DNA from 2 places in the Pseudomonas sp. McL0111 genome. Region 2 is predicted to be linked to the other one. Evidence: predicted binding sites of a transcription regulator. Region 2 holds the regulator's gene; the other holds the start of a gene.
The links. The regulator sigma-54, encoded in region 2, starts transcription at its own class of promoters, with help from an activator protein. The targets are predictions, from matches to a motif close to ANTGGCATNNANNTTGCTNT.
Positions count from the first base shown of each region.

Region 1 (7,448 bases), 690 kb from region 2:
GATGTCAAAACTGGAGCCGCGCTCGACGACTTGAGTACCGGTCAGTTCGGACAACTGGCGTACGGCTTCGTTACGGCTGTCGAGCAGGTCGTTCGGCTGGCCGCCGCTGGTGGAAATCTCACCGATCTTCTGGTTGAGATTCGCGATCGAAGTGGCCAGTTTGTTCACCTGGGCGGCCATGTCGCCAAGGTTGCCGTTGATGGTGGTGTTCTGGTCGCTCAATTGCTTGGCGATGGTGTTGAAGCGGCTGGTCAGTGCCTGCGCGCCAGTCAGCACCGATTGACGGGAAGTGTCGTCGGTCGCCGAGGTCGATACGCCCTGCATCGAGGTGAAGAATTTCTGCAACACGCCGGTCAGACCGGTGTTGGTATCAGACAGCGTGGAATCCAGTGGCGTGGTCTGAGCCAGATACGCGGCAGATTCGCTGTCGAGCGAAGTCGCCGTATGCAACTGGGTTTCCAGGTAGGAGTTGTACACCCGGCGCACGTCGGCCAGGGTGGTGCCCGTACCGATGTAAACGTTGCCGAACTGCTGCGAGGCTTTGGTGCCCTGCACGGTTTGCTGGCGTGAATAACCGGCGGTGTCGACGTTGGCAATGTTGTTGCCTGTCGTTGCCAGAGAGGACTGGCTAGCCGCCAGACCTGACATCCCGATATTGAGCAAACTCATGGTTCAGACCTTATACCTTGTGCCTTATAAAGGCGTGGTGGATACACCCGCCGCAGCGTAGTTTTGGAAACTGTTCATCTGCTTGGCTATCTGCGAAATCTTTGTCGCGTAGTTCGGGTCGGTTGCGTAACCGGCCTTCTGCAACTCGCGTACAAACTGTTCTGGGTTATCGGCCGACTTCACAACATCTTGATAGCGATTGTTGGTCTGCAGCAAAGTCACCAGATCGTGGAAACTGTCCTTGTACGAGGCGTAAGAACGGAACTCGGCCGTCTCCTTGACCATCTGTCCATCGCGGAATTCGCTGGTGATCGCCCGGGCCGAATCGCCCTTCCAGTTGCTGCTCGCCTTGATGCCGAACAGGTTGTGGCTGCTGCTGCCATCCTGAGCGCGCATGACCGATTTGCCCCAGCCGGTTTCCAGTGCGGCTTGTGCCACCAGGTAACGCGGATCGACACCGATACGCGCGGCGGCTTCTTTGGCCATCGGCAGCATGGTGTTGACGAACTGGTCGGCAGAACTGAACGCACGTTTCGCCGGCGCCAGTGGAATTTGCGCCATGGCACGACCGTAAATCTGCATCTGACCGTCAGAGGATTTGTCCGCCTCAGCCCGAGCCAGCCAGTCGCCGTTGTACAGCGGGCCTGAGCCGGTGACGGTGGTGCCGCGTGCCGGCAATTGGGTGGCAGCTGCCGGCGTCGCCGAAGGCACCAGACCCGCAAGCAAGCGATCAGCCAGTTTCGGCGGCAACGCCAGGCGACGCTTGTTGATCATTTCCATGTCGTTGCTGTGCGCAAGCTGGGTGTTCGGCGCATGCAGCGCGCGCGACGCCCACAACGGACGCTCGCCATTGAGACGCGACAACGGCCCGGTGCCCACGGTGCCAGCGGCAATCGGCGTCGGTACTGCTGCGGCTTTCGCCGCTTCCTGCTTGGCGGCGGATGCGGCCGCAGCCTCGCCCGGCGCCAGCGGTTTGTTCTTCGACATCTGCTTGAGCAACACGTCGGCCAGACCGATACCGCCGCCTTCGCGGGACATCGAGACCGCCAGTTGCTGGTCGTACATTTCCTGATACTGCTTGGCAGCCGGAGTGTTCATCGGGTTGTCTTTGCCCAACGCCTCGGTGGCCGAACGCATCGACTTGAGCATTTCACCAAGGAACAGCGATTCGAATTCCTGCGCAACCTTGCGCATATTCGCATCGCTGTTCTTGTCGCCGACCTTGAGCTGGTTCAGACGATTGAGGTCGGAATAGGAACCCGAATCGCCGGTATCAACCAGACTGCCTTTGCGCATATCCATGTTCGCCGTCCTCAGATCACGATCAGGTCGGCTTGCAACGCGCCGGCCTGCTTCAGTGCTTCGAGAATGGCCATCAAGTCACCCGGTGCCGCGCCGACCTGGTTCACCGCACGCACGATCTCGTCGAGGGTAGTGCCCGGACCGAACTTGAACATCGGTTTGGCTTCCTGCTGGGCATTTACTCGCGAACGCGGCACGACGGCGGTCTGACCATTGGACAGCGGGCCCGGCTGGCTGACGATAGGATCTTCGGTGATGGTCACGGTCAGGCTGCCGTGGGTCACGGCGGCTGGCGAGACTTTCACGTTCTGGCCGATAACGATGGTGCCGGTCCGCGAGTTGATGATGACTTTCGCCACCGCCTGACCCGGATCGACTTCAAGGTTTTCGAGGATCGACAGATAGTCGACACGCTGGCTCGGATCGAGCGGCGCGCTGACCCGAATCGAACCGCCGTCGATGGCCTGAGCCACGCCAGGGCCGAGCATGTCGTTGATCTTGTCGACGATGCGCTTGGCGGTGGTGAAGTCGGAACGGTTGAGGTTCAGCGTCAGGCTGTTGCCCTGGTTGAAACCACTCGGCACCGAACGTTCTACCGACGCACCGCCAGGGATGCGACCGGCCGACGGAACGTTGACGGTGATCTTCGAGCCGTCACGACCTTCAGCATCAAAACCGCCGACTACGAGGTTGCCCTGAGCGATGGCGTAGACGTTGCCGTCGATACCCTTGAGCGGGGTCAGCAACAATGTGCCGCCGCGCAGGCTCTTGGAGTTACCGATCGAGGACACGGTGATGTCGACTTGCTGACCCGGTTTGGCGAACGCCGGCAGATCGGCACTCACCGATACCGCTGCGACGTTTTTCAACTGCACGTTGCCCGAACCCGGCGGCACTTTGATGCCGAACTGCGAGAGCATGTTGTTGAACGTCTGCAGGGTGAACGGGGTTTGCGTCGTCTGGTCACCGGTGCCGTTAAGCCCGACCACCAGGCCGTAACCGATCAACTGGTTGGAACGCACGCCGGAAATACTGGCGATGTCTTTCAACCGCTCGGCGTGGGCGCCAAAGGCTGCGGACATCAATGCCGCAGCCAGCATGAGGCTCTTGAACTTCAAAGTAGCCACCTAGAAAGGGAACAGCGGGCTGAGGAAGAAACGGTCGAACCAGCCTGGCTGACTCGCATCGGCAAACGAACCGGTACCCGAATAGGTAATGCGCGCATCGGCGACCCGGGTCGACGACACGGTGTTGTCGGTGGCGATGTCATCGGCACGTACCAGACCGGCAATCCGCACCAGCTCGTCGCCGGTGTTGAGGGTCATCCACTTCTCGCCACGCACGGCGATGATGCCGTTGGGCAAGACGTCGGCGACGGTCACGGTGACCGAGCCGGTCAGGGTGTTGCCCTGCGCAGCCTTGCTGTCACCCTTGGTCGCACGGTCGCCGCTGTAGCCGACATCCAGACTCAGGTCATTGCCACCCAACGGGTTGTTGGTGGTGCCACTGCCGCCGAACAGCGAAGTCAGGCCGATGCCGGTCTTGCTGTTCTTGGCCACTTGCGAGTTGGCGTTTTTGCTGGCCTGGGTTTTCTCGTTCAGGGTGATGGTGATGATGTCACCGACCCGGAATGCCTTGCGGTCGCTATACAGGTTCTGCTCGAAACCGGCCTGATAGATCGAGCCGTTATTGGCGGCAGCCGGCAACGGCGTGCGCGGCAACACCGGAGCGTAGTAAGGGTCATTGGGCTTGGGCGTCGGTGCGACGCAGCCCGCGAGCGAGACGACCCCACCCAATGCCAGAACAGATACGAAGCGTTTCATGACCCTACCTCACGGTGTTGCAGGCAGCCTCATGGCCGCCTCATAGACTGATTACAGATTCTGCGTTACGAACGAGAGCATCTGGTCGGCGGTGGAGATCACCTTGGAGTTCATCTCGTAAGCGCGCTGAGTGGTGATCATGTTGACCATCTCTTCAACGGTGCTGACGTTGGAACCTTCCAGAGTGTTCTGCAGCGTGGTGCCGAAACCGTTCAGGCCCGGGGTGCCGATTTGCGGCGCGCCCGAAGCAGCAGTTTCCAGGAACAGGTTGTTGCCCACGGCTTGCAGACCGGCCGGGTTGATGAAGTCGGCGGTTTGCAGGTTGCCGATCACCTGAGCGGCCGGGTTACCTGGAACAGTGATGGACACTGTGCCGTCGGTACCGACGGTGAAGCTCTGGGCGTTGTTCGGGATGACGATGGCTGGTTCCAGAGCGAAACCACTGGCGTTGACGATCTGGCCATTGGAGTCGAGGTGGAAAGTACCGTCGCGGGTGTAGGACGTGGTGCCGTCCGGTTGCAGGATCTGGAAGAAACCGCGACCGTCGACCGCCAGGTCCAGCGGCTGCTCGGTGGTTTGCAGGCTGCCGGCGGTGAAGTTTTTCTGCGTGCCGACGATGCGCACACCGGTACCCAGTTGCAGACCGGATGGCAGTTCGCTGTCCTGAGTCGACTGGGCGCCTGGCTGACGCTTGATCTGATACAGCAAGTCCTGGAACTCGGCGCGATCACGTTTGAAACCCGTGGTCGACACGTTCGCCAGGTTGTTGGAGATGGTGGTCAGGTTGGTGTCCTGAGCGGACAGACCTGTTTTGGCAACCCATAGAGCCGGAAGCATTCGATTCTCCTCGTGCGCCTGTTTTACGGCGCGACGTTCTGATAATTAGCTGATCTGCAAGACCCGAGCCATGGCCTGGTCGTCGTCTTTGGCGGTGTTCATCATCTTGATGTGCAATTCGAACTGCTTGGACAGAGCCAGTACCGATGTCATTTCTTCCACGGCATTGACGTTGCTCGACTCCAGGAAACCCGACACCAGTTTGACGTTGGCATCGGCCGGCGCAGGCTGGCCGTCCTTGGTGTAGATCGAGCCGTCGAGGCCCTTGTTCATGTTCTTGATGTCCGGGTTGACCAGTTTGATCCGGTCGACTTCCGCCATGACGCGCGGGCCTTCGCCCATCGCACGAATACTGATGGTGCCGTCTTCACCGACTTCGACCTGCTGCTCTGGCGGCACGGCGATCGGCCCGCCATTGCCCATCACGGCCATGCCGTTGCCGGCGCGCAATACGCCGAGGGCGTCGATATTGAGGCTGCCGGTGCGCACGTAGCTTTCACCGCCATTGGGGTTCTGCACGGCAATAAAACCGTTGCCGGTCACGGCGACGTCGAGGTCACGCCCGGTCTGCACCAGCGAGCCCGGCGAGAAGTCGGTGGCCGGGCGTTCGCTCATGGCAAACGCACGCGCCGGAAAGCTGTCACCAAACACCGGCATCGAACGTGCCTGCTCCAGGTCTTTCTGGAAACCGTTGGTGGAGATGTTCGCCAGGTTGTTCGCATGAGCCTTCTGCGCCAGTGCATTCTGGCTGGCGCCGGTCATTGCCACATAAAGGTACTTGTCCACACTCTTTCCTCTGCATGCCGGACGTTTGCCGCCCACCGCTGTACTGCTGAGCCATAAGCAATTTGCAGACCAACTTTTATTTGGCGGCCGAGAGCCCGGTAAACAAAGGACTTGAGGGAAAGGGAGGGGAAATCTGAAATGTATCGAAGTCGAAAAACCGGCGGTGGAATGCCGCTTGGCGGCAACAGATCAAAAGATCGCAGCGTGCCGCAGCTCCTACCCTGAAATACATTCCCCTATAGGAGCTGCGGCACGCTGCGATCTTTTGATCTTAAGATTCAGTGTCTTTACCCACCTCATACTCACGCAATTTATTGGCAATGGTTGTGTGCGAAACCCCGAGTCGCTTGCCCAGTTGCCGACTGCTCGGATGCTCTGAGTACAAACGCTCCAGCACCGCCTTCTCGAAGCGCCCGACAATCTCGTCCAGCCCACCCTCCAGCGAAAAATCGCCAAGCGGCTGACGCACGCCATAATCCGGCAGGCGAATATGTTCAACCTTGACCGTCCCGCCATCACATAGCGAAACCGCCTGAAACAGCACGTTCTCCAGTTGCCGCACGTTGCCCGGCCAGTGGTAATGACTGAGCCGGTCCATCGCCGCCGGGGCCAGCTTCGGCAGTGGGCAACCGATCTGTCGACTGGCCTGATCGAGGAAGTGCTCGACCAGCGGCGCCAGACCATCGAGGCATTCGCGCAACGGCGGAATATGCAGCGAAAGCACGTTCAAGCGATGGTACAAATCCTGACGAAATTCACCCCGGGAGCACAGCTCCGACAGATCAACCTGAGTCGCGCAGATCACCCGCACATCCAGATAGACCTCCTCGTCACTGCCCACACGCCGGAAGCAACCATCCTGCAAAAAGCGCAGCAACTTCACCTGCAAGCGCGGGCTCATCTCACCGACGCCATCGAGAAACAAAGTGCCGCCCGCCGTCAGCTCCAGCAGCCCAAGCTTGCCTTCGGCCCGCGCCCCTTCAAAAGCACCCGGCCCGTAGCCGAACAACTCGGTCTCGGCCATTGACTCCGGCAGCCCCGCACAGTTGAGCGCCATCAACGGCGATTGCCCACGCGGACTGGCGAGGTGGCAGGCACGCGCCAACAGTTCTTTGCCGGTGCCGGTTTCACCTTCTATCAATAGCGGCGCATCCAGCGGTGCCATGCGCCGTGCTTCGCGCACCACTGCCGCCATGACTTTCGAGCTCTGGAAGATGCTGTCGAAACCGCGCAGTTCCTGTTTGCGCACGTTATAGATGCGCTCGCCGACCCGGTCCGCTCGATGCAGCGTCAGCACCGCACCGGCCATGGCTTCGCTGTCGTCGTGTTCCGATTGCAGCGGCGCGATGTCAGCCAGAAACACGTCGCCCTTGACCTTCACACGCATGCCGTTGATTCGCGATTTATTGGCGCGCACCAGTTCCGGCAAGTCGAAATCTTCGGCGTAACGTGACAACGGAATCCCCGGAACCTCATCGACCCGCACCCCGAGCAACTGCGCCGCCGCCCGGTTGGCCGCCACAATGGAGCCGCCCATGTCGATAGACAGCACCGGAAACTCCAGCGCGCCGAGCAACGCATTCAGCTCCATGTGCCGCCGCTCGCTCGGCATCAGCCCGACACGCTTCACACCGAACACCCCGGCAATCGCCTCGAACTTCGGCCGCAGGGCCTGGAACTGGATGTTGATCAGGTTCGGGCAGTGCAGATAGATCGCATTGCCATGCTCACCGCCGACCTCACCGCGCGCGACGTTGATTCCGTACTCGACCAGCAGATTGAGGATGTCGCGCAGGATGCCGATGCGGTTCTGACAATGGACTTTGATGCGCATATATAAGACCCGAGAAACAAAGAGAGACCTGAAGACAGTGAATTACCTGTGGGAGCCAGCCTGCTGGCGATAGCAGTGTGTCAGGCAAATTGATGTGAACTGACACACCGCTATCGCGAGCAGGCTCACTCCTACAGGGGAACGTGCCGTACTTTTCTGCTGAGGCACGCAGATAATTGTCAAGATTATGTGACACC
Region 1 covers NZ_CP199585.1:6,239,723-6,247,170, forward strand. Annotated here, with positions in the region: gene flgK (flagellar hook-associated protein FlgK) at 1-669, opposite strand, end outside; gene flgJ (flagellar assembly peptidoglycan hydrolase FlgJ) at 694-1,971, opposite strand; gene ACTWLJ_RS28145 (flagellar basal body P-ring protein FlgI) at 1,983-3,071, opposite strand; gene flgH (flagellar basal body L-ring protein FlgH) at 3,099-3,794, opposite strand; gene flgG (flagellar basal-body rod protein FlgG) at 3,846-4,631, opposite strand; gene ACTWLJ_RS28160 (flagellar basal body rod protein FlgF) at 4,677-5,417, opposite strand; gene ACTWLJ_RS28165 (sigma-54-dependent transcriptional regulator) at 5,689-7,251, opposite strand.
Region 1: a site for sigma-54 is predicted at 5,472-5,491, ahead of ACTWLJ_RS28160 (flagellar basal body rod protein FlgF). Genes of this name have one in related genera too.

Region 2 (7,448 bases):
TGGCTCGTCGTACATGAGAATCTGCGGATCGAGCGCAATCGCCCGGGCCAGCGCGACACGCCGTTTCATGCCACCGGACAACTCATCGGGCATCAGCTCGATGGCACCGCGCAAACCGACCGCCTGCAATTTGAGCAGGACGATGTCGCGGATCATTTCTTCCGGCAACTGGGTATGAACGCGCAGGGGGAATGCGACGTTCTCGAAGACATCGAGATCGGTAAACAGCGCGCCGCTCTGGAACAGCACACCCATGTGCTTGCGTGCATCGAACAGATCACTGCGCGACAGTTGCGGCAGGTTCTGTCCGTTGACCCAGACTTCCCCGCTGGACGGACGCAACTGTGCGCCCATCAGACGCAGCAGTGTGGTCTTGCCACACCCGGAAGGCCCCATGATGCCGGTGACCTTGCCGCGCGGGATGCGGATATCGACGTTATTGAAAATGCTGCGCGCACCGCGCTTGAAGGAGACTCCCTTCAGCTCGACCGCGTAGGCGTTATCGGCACTCATCTAAACTCCTTGCGATGCAGCCTCTCACTCGGACGCCTGGCTTTCTTGAAAAAGCACGTACATCCCGGGCAGGCCGAACTGGCGGCGAACTATATCACTGCAAACGCCAACCGCCCAAGGCTTGTGCCGGCCCTAGTTCAGCTATATGACAGGTCTTGAGGGTGTTTTTCGAGGTTTTGGTAACGAGTAATGACAAAGCACGACGAACTAGCGTGAGGCTTTGCAACATAACCGCTATAATCGCCGCCTTTTCATCGGGCTATACGATTTCTGACATGAGCCAAACCAGCGACCTGATTCAATCGGCACAACGCACCATCCGCCTCGAAGTGGAAGCCGTACAAGGCTTGTTGCCCCATATCGACGCCGATTTCGTACGCGCTTGCGAGATGATTCTGGCCAGCAAGGGCCGTGTGGTAGTGGTCGGCATGGGCAAATCCGGGCACATCGGCAACAAGATTGCCGCGACCCTCGCCAGCACCGGCACCCCGGCATTTTTCGTGCACCCGGCCGAAGCCAGCCATGGTGACATGGGCATGATCACCCGCGACGACGTGATTCTGGCCCTGTCGAACTCCGGCTCGACCAACGAAATCGTCACCCTGCTGCCGTTGATCAAGCGCCTGGGCATCCAGTTGATCAGCCTGACCGGTAACCCGCAGTCGGCACTGGCCAAGGCTGCCGAGGTCAATCTCAACGTTCACGTCGAGCACGAAGCCTGCCCGCTGAATCTGGCACCGACCTCTTCGACCACTGCGGCACTGGTCATGGGTGACGCACTGGCAGTGGCATTGCTCGAAGCCCGCGGCTTTACCGCCGAAGATTTCGCTTTTTCCCATCCGGGCGGCGCATTGGGTCGTCGCCTGTTGCTGAAAGTCGAAAACGTCATGCACGCCGGCCAGGAACTGCCGCAAGTACAGCGCGGCACCCTGCTCAAGGACGCACTGATGGAAATGACCCGCAAAGGGCTGGGCATGACCGCCATTCTTGAAGCCGACGGCAAACTGGCCGGGATCTTCACCGACGGTGATTTGCGTCGCACCCTGGATCGCAGCATTGATATCCGTACCGCGACGATCGATCAGGTCATGACCGAACACGGCAAGACCGCCCGGCCCGAGATGCTCGCCGCCGAGGCGTTGAAAATCATGGAAGACCACCGAATCAACGCGCTGGTCGTAGTCGATGAAGAAGATCGCCCTGTCGGCGCCTTCAACCTCTCCGATCTGTTGCGCGCAGGAGTCATGTAATGAGCACCGATCTGCTGCAACGCGGCAAAGCGATCAAACTGGCGGTTTTTGACGTCGACGGCGTCCTCACCGACGGGCGCCTGTATTTCCTTGAAGACGGCAGCGAATTCAAGACGTTCAACACTCTCGACGGTCAAGGCATCAAGATGCTGATGAACGCCGGCGTCACGACCGCGATCATCAGCGGCCGCAAGACCCCGGTGGTCGAGCGCCGGGCGAAAAACCTCGGCATCCCGCACCTGTTTCAGGGGCGCGAAGACAAATTGGTTGTCCTCGACGGTCTTCTTGAGCAACTGGGCCTAAGCTATGAACAGGTCGCCTACCTCGGTGACGACCTGCCCGATCTGCCGGTGATCCGCCGCGTAGGTCTGGGGATGGCCGTAGCCAATGCCGCCGATTTCGTGCGCGAACACGCCCATGGCGTGACCCGGGCCCGTGGTGGCGAAGGTGCCGCCCGCGAATTCTGTGAATTGATCCTGCGCGCCCAGGGCCGCCTCGATGCGGCCAACGCCGCGTACCTGTGAGCCAAACCATGTTTAGCAAAAAGTTTCGCAACTTCCTGCTGTTCGGCTGCATCGCTGCGCTATTCGCAGCGGTCGGCTACTGGAACATCAGCCCGGAACGCTTCCTCGACAAGCCACCGGCCAAGTCTGAAGAGAGCCCGATCGACTGGTACGCGACCAACACGCATACCTTTCAATACCTGCCGGACGGCAAATTGCAGTATGAAATGACGTCCGACAAAGCCGAGCACGTCAAAGCGACCGACATCACGCTCGTCACCAAACCCGACCTGAACATGTTCCGTGGCACCGAGTTTCCATGGCACGTGACCAGCGAGCGCGGTGAAGTGAATTCGGGCGGCACCGAGGTCGAACTGATCGACTCGGTACGCATCAAACGCACCGACGAAAAGAACCGCGACACCCTGATCACCAGCACTCGTATGACAGTGTTCCCGCAGCAGCAATATGCGCAGACCCAGCAACCCGTTAGAATCGACGGCGCTGGCGGTGTATCGACTGGCGTGGGAATGAAGGCATATTTGAAGGAAAGCAGGATACACCTGCTATCGAACGTAAGAGGACAGTATGAGGCTCGTTAAAACCCTCCCTATTTTGCTCAGTCTGGGCGCAGCACTGGGAAGCGTGAGCGCCTGGGCTCTGCCGAACGATCAGCAGCAACCTATCCGCATTCAAGCCGACGACGCCCAACTGGACGACAAGAACGGCATCGCTACCTATAAAGGTGATGTGATCATCACCCAGGGCTCGATGATCGTTAAAGGCAACACCGTAACCATCACTCGTACGCCGGCTGGCGATATCGACGTGGTGACTTCGGTGGGCAATCTCGCCTACTTCGAGCAACTGCAAACCCAGGGTGATACCAAACCTGTGCAGGGCTGGGGCGTGACCATCCAGTACCACGCCGCGCAAAACCGTGTCGTGCTGATCGACAAGGCCAAGGTTGTCGACAAGGACAACAACACCACTCAAGGCGAGAAAATCGTCTATGACACGGTGAAAAAACTGGCCAGTGCCGGTCGCGCTACCGGCAGCAAGGTCACCGAGTCGCGTCCGCGCATCGACATGGTGATCCAGCCGAAGAAGAAAACCGACGAGAAGACCCAGTAATGGCAACTCTGAAAGCTCAGCATCTGGCAAAGGCCTACAAAGGCCGCCAGGTTGTGCGTGATGTCAGCCTGTCGATCGACAGCGGGCAGATCGTCGGCCTGCTTGGCCCGAACGGCGCCGGCAAGACCACCTGCTTCTACATGATCGTCGGTCTGGTGCAGGCTGATCAGGGCCGCGTACTGATCGATGATCTGGACGTCAGCCATCAGCCAATGCATGGCCGCGCTACTGCGGGCATCGGCTATCTGCCGCAAGAAGCGTCGATCTTCCGCAAACTGTCAGTGGCCGACAACATCATGGCCATCCTCGAGACCCGCAAGGAACTCGACAAGGCCGGTCGTCGCAAGGAGCTGGAAAGCCTGCTGCAGGAATTCCACATCAGCCACATCCGCGACAACCTCGGCATGAGTCTGTCCGGTGGTGAACGCCGCCGGGTGGAAATTGCTCGCGCCCTGGCCACAGCGCCGAAATTCATCCTGCTCGACGAACCGTTCGCCGGTGTCGACCCGATTTCGGTCGGCGATATCAAGCAGATCATCCATCACCTCAAGGCCAAGGGCATCGGTGTACTGATCACCGACCACAACGTGCGTGAGACCCTGGATATCTGCGAAACCGCCTACATCGTCAACGACGGTCAACTGATCGCCGAAGGTGATTCCGCGACCATCCTGGCCAACGATCTGGTCAAGGAAGTGTATCTGGGCCACGAGTTCCGCTTGTAAGCACGACGGTACTCGGTCAGCCGCCCGGGTGCTGTAACGATGAAGCAGGTTTAATTCGCTTTAATTGTTACAGCACCCTAGGCAAACACCGCAGTTTCAGGCATATAATTTGCTTAAGTTTGGCGCTCCGGCGCCCTGTAGTGGATGGCGCATGAGCGCCGGCGAATAAGGTGTTAAGCCCCTGCCATGAAACCATCGCTAGTCTTGAGAATGGGCCAGCAGCTGACGATGACACCGCAGCTGCAACAGGCCATCCGCCTGCTCCAATTGTCGACCCTGGATCTGCAACAGGAAATCCAGGAGGCTCTGGAATCCAATCCGATGCTCGAACGCCAGGAAGAAGGCGAAGACTTCGACAACACTGATCCCCTGGCCGACAACCCCGAACAGAAACCCACCGAAATCCAGGAACCCTCCTATCAGGAAACCGCCCCGACGGTGGATAACCTCGAGGACGGCGAATGGAACGAACGCATTCCCAACGAGCTTCCGGTAGACACTGCCTGGGAAGACGTCTACCAGACCAGCGCCAGCAGCCTGCCAAGCAACGATGATGATGAGTGGGATTTCACCACCCGCACCTCTGCCGGCGAAAGCCTGCAAAGCCATCTGCTGTGGCAACTGAACCTCGCGCCGATGTCCGACACCGATCGCCTGATCGCTGTGACCCTGGTCGATTGCATCAATAATCAGGGCTACCTCGACGAAACTCTCGAAGAAATTCTTGAAGCGTTCGATCCGGAGCTCGACATCGAGCTGGACGAGATCGAAGCCGTCCTGCACCGCATCCAGCAGTTCGAACCCGCCGGCATCGGTGCGCGCAATCTGAGCGAATGCCTGTTGCTGCAATTGCGTCAGCTGCCAGCCAAGACCCCGTGGCTGAGCGAAGCCAAGCGTTTGGTGACCGACTACATCGATCTGCTCGGCAGCCGCGACTACAGCCAGTTGATGCGCCGCATGAAGCTCAAGGAAGATGAACTGCGTCAGGTCATCGAGCTGGTGCAGAGCCTCAATCCGCGCCCGGGCTCACAGATCGAGTCCGCCGAAGCCGAGTACGTCGTACCCGACGTGATCGTGCGCAAGGACAACGAGCGCTGGCTGGTCGAGTTGAACCAGGAATCGGTACCACGCCTGCGGGTCAACGCGCAGTACGCCGGTTTCGTCCGTCGCGCCGACACCAGCGCCGACAACACCTTCATGCGCAATCAGCTTCAAGAGGCCCGCTGGTTCATCAAGAGCCTGCAAAGCCGCAATGAAACCCTGATGAAAGTAGCCACTCAGATCGTCGAGCATCAGCGCGGCTTCCTGGAATATGGCGACGAGGCCATGAAGCCGTTGGTCCTGCATGACATCGCCGAAGCGGTCGGCATGCACGAATCGACGATTTCCCGGGTTACCACGCAAAAATTCATGCATACCCCGCGCGGTATTTATGAGCTGAAATACTTTTTCTCCAGCCACGTCAGTACCTCCGAAGGCGGTGAATGCTCGTCCACGGCGATCCGCGCGATCATCAAAAAACTGGTTGCCGCGGAAAATCAGAAAAAGCCGTTGAGTGACAGCAAGATCGCTGGTTTACTGGAGGCACAAGGCATTCAGGTGGCTCGCCGCACCGTCGCCAAGTACCGCGAATCCCTCGGGATCGCGCCTTCGAGCGAACGCAAGCGGTTGATGTAAGCCACGTTACAGCGTTCCAGTGGCAGGCTTTTCGGCCTGCCGCTTTATGCACTGGCAACGAAGGAGAAGCGGTATGCAAGTCAACATCAGTGGACACCAACTGGAAGTGACCAAGCCCCTGCGCGAATACATCGAGCTCAAACTCAAGAGGCTCGAGGGGCATTTCGACAAAATCACCAACGTGCAGGTCACGATGACGGTCGAGAAGTTGAAACAGAAAATCGAAGCCACCTTGCATATACCCGGCAACGAAGTGGTCGCCAACGCTGAACATACCGACATGTATGCAGCCATTGACGCCCTTACCGACAAGCTGGATAAACAACTCAAAAAGCATAAGGAAAAGACCCAGAGCCTCCTCCAGGGCGCGACCGGTCGTTAACTCCCCCATCCCATGATCCGACTTGAAAGTATCCTGACCCCCGGCCGTTCCCTCGTGAACGTGCCGGGCGGCAGTAAAAAGAAAGCCCTCGAGCAAATTGCCAACCTGATCGCCCGCGAAGTGCCGGATCTGGAGATGCAAGATGTCTTCGAGGCGTTGATCGCCCGTGAAAAACTCGGTTCTACCGGTTTTGGCAACGGCATCGCCATTCCCCACTGCCGCCTGAAAGGCTGCGAAGCGCCCATCAGCGCCTTGATTCACCTCGAAGCACCCATCGATTTCGACGCCATCGACGGCGCACCGGTTGATCTGCTGTTTGTACTGCTGGTGCCGGAAGCTGCTACCGATGCGCATCTGGAATTGTTGCGTCAGATCGCCAGCATGCTGGATCGCAAGGACGTGCGCGATAAATTGCGCAGCGCTTCAAGCAACGAAGCCCTGTACCAGGTTGTACTGGACGAACAAAACGGGCAGTAATCATGCGTTTGATCATCGTCAGTGGCCGTTCCGGCTCAGGTAAAAGCACCGCGCTCGATGTTCTTGAGGACAACGGCTACTACTGCATCGATAACCTGCCTGCAGGTTTGTTGCCGGAATTGGCCGAACGCGCGCTGATCCACACCGAACTGGCCCAACCGTTAGTGGCCGTTTCGATTGATGCGCGCAACTTGCCAAGCCATCTCTCGCGCTTCCCCGAGCTACTTGAAGAAGTGCGCAGTCGCCATATTCAGTGTGACGTGCTGTATCTGGATGCCGACGAAGAAACCCTGCTCAAGCGTTTCTCGGAAACCCGTCGTCGTCACCCGCTGAGCACCGCCAACCGTTCGCTCGCTGAAGCGATCAACGATGAAACCGCCCTGCTCGGCCCGATTGCCGACCTGGCCGACCTCAAGGTCAACACCACCAATCTGAACCTGTACCAGTTGCGCGACACCATCAAGCTGCGCCTGCTGAACCAGCCGGAGCCGGGTACGGCGTTTCTGGTCGAGTCGTTCGGCTTCAAGCGCGGCATGCCGGTGGATGCGGATCTGGTGTTCGATGTGCGTTGTCTGCCCAATCCATATTGGAAACCGGAGCTACGCGCACAATCGGGTCTTGATGAGCCGGTAGCCGAATACCTGGCAGCCCAGCCGGAAGTCGAAGAAATGTTCCAGGACATTTTCGCTTACCTGCACAAGTGGCTGCCGCGTTTCGCCGCGAGCAATCGCGCCTACGTCACCATTGCCATTGGCTGCACCGGGGGGCATCACCGCTCCGTCTACCT
Region 2 covers NZ_CP199585.1:525,848-533,295, forward strand. Annotated here, with positions in the region: gene ACTWLJ_RS02540 (ATP-binding cassette domain-containing protein) at 1-513, opposite strand, end outside; gene ACTWLJ_RS02545 (KpsF/GutQ family sugar-phosphate isomerase) at 789-1,763, shown strand; gene ACTWLJ_RS02550 (KdsC family phosphatase) at 1,763-2,287, shown strand; gene lptC (LPS export ABC transporter periplasmic protein LptC) at 2,296-2,868, shown strand; gene lptA (lipopolysaccharide transport periplasmic protein LptA) at 2,855-3,400, shown strand; gene lptB (LPS export ABC transporter ATP-binding protein) at 3,400-4,125, shown strand; gene ACTWLJ_RS02570 (RNA polymerase factor sigma-54) at 4,312-5,802, shown strand; gene hpf (ribosome hibernation-promoting factor, HPF/YfiA family) at 5,876-6,184, shown strand; gene ptsN (PTS IIA-like nitrogen regulatory protein PtsN) at 6,197-6,661, shown strand; gene rapZ (RNase adapter RapZ) at 6,664-7,448, shown strand, end outside.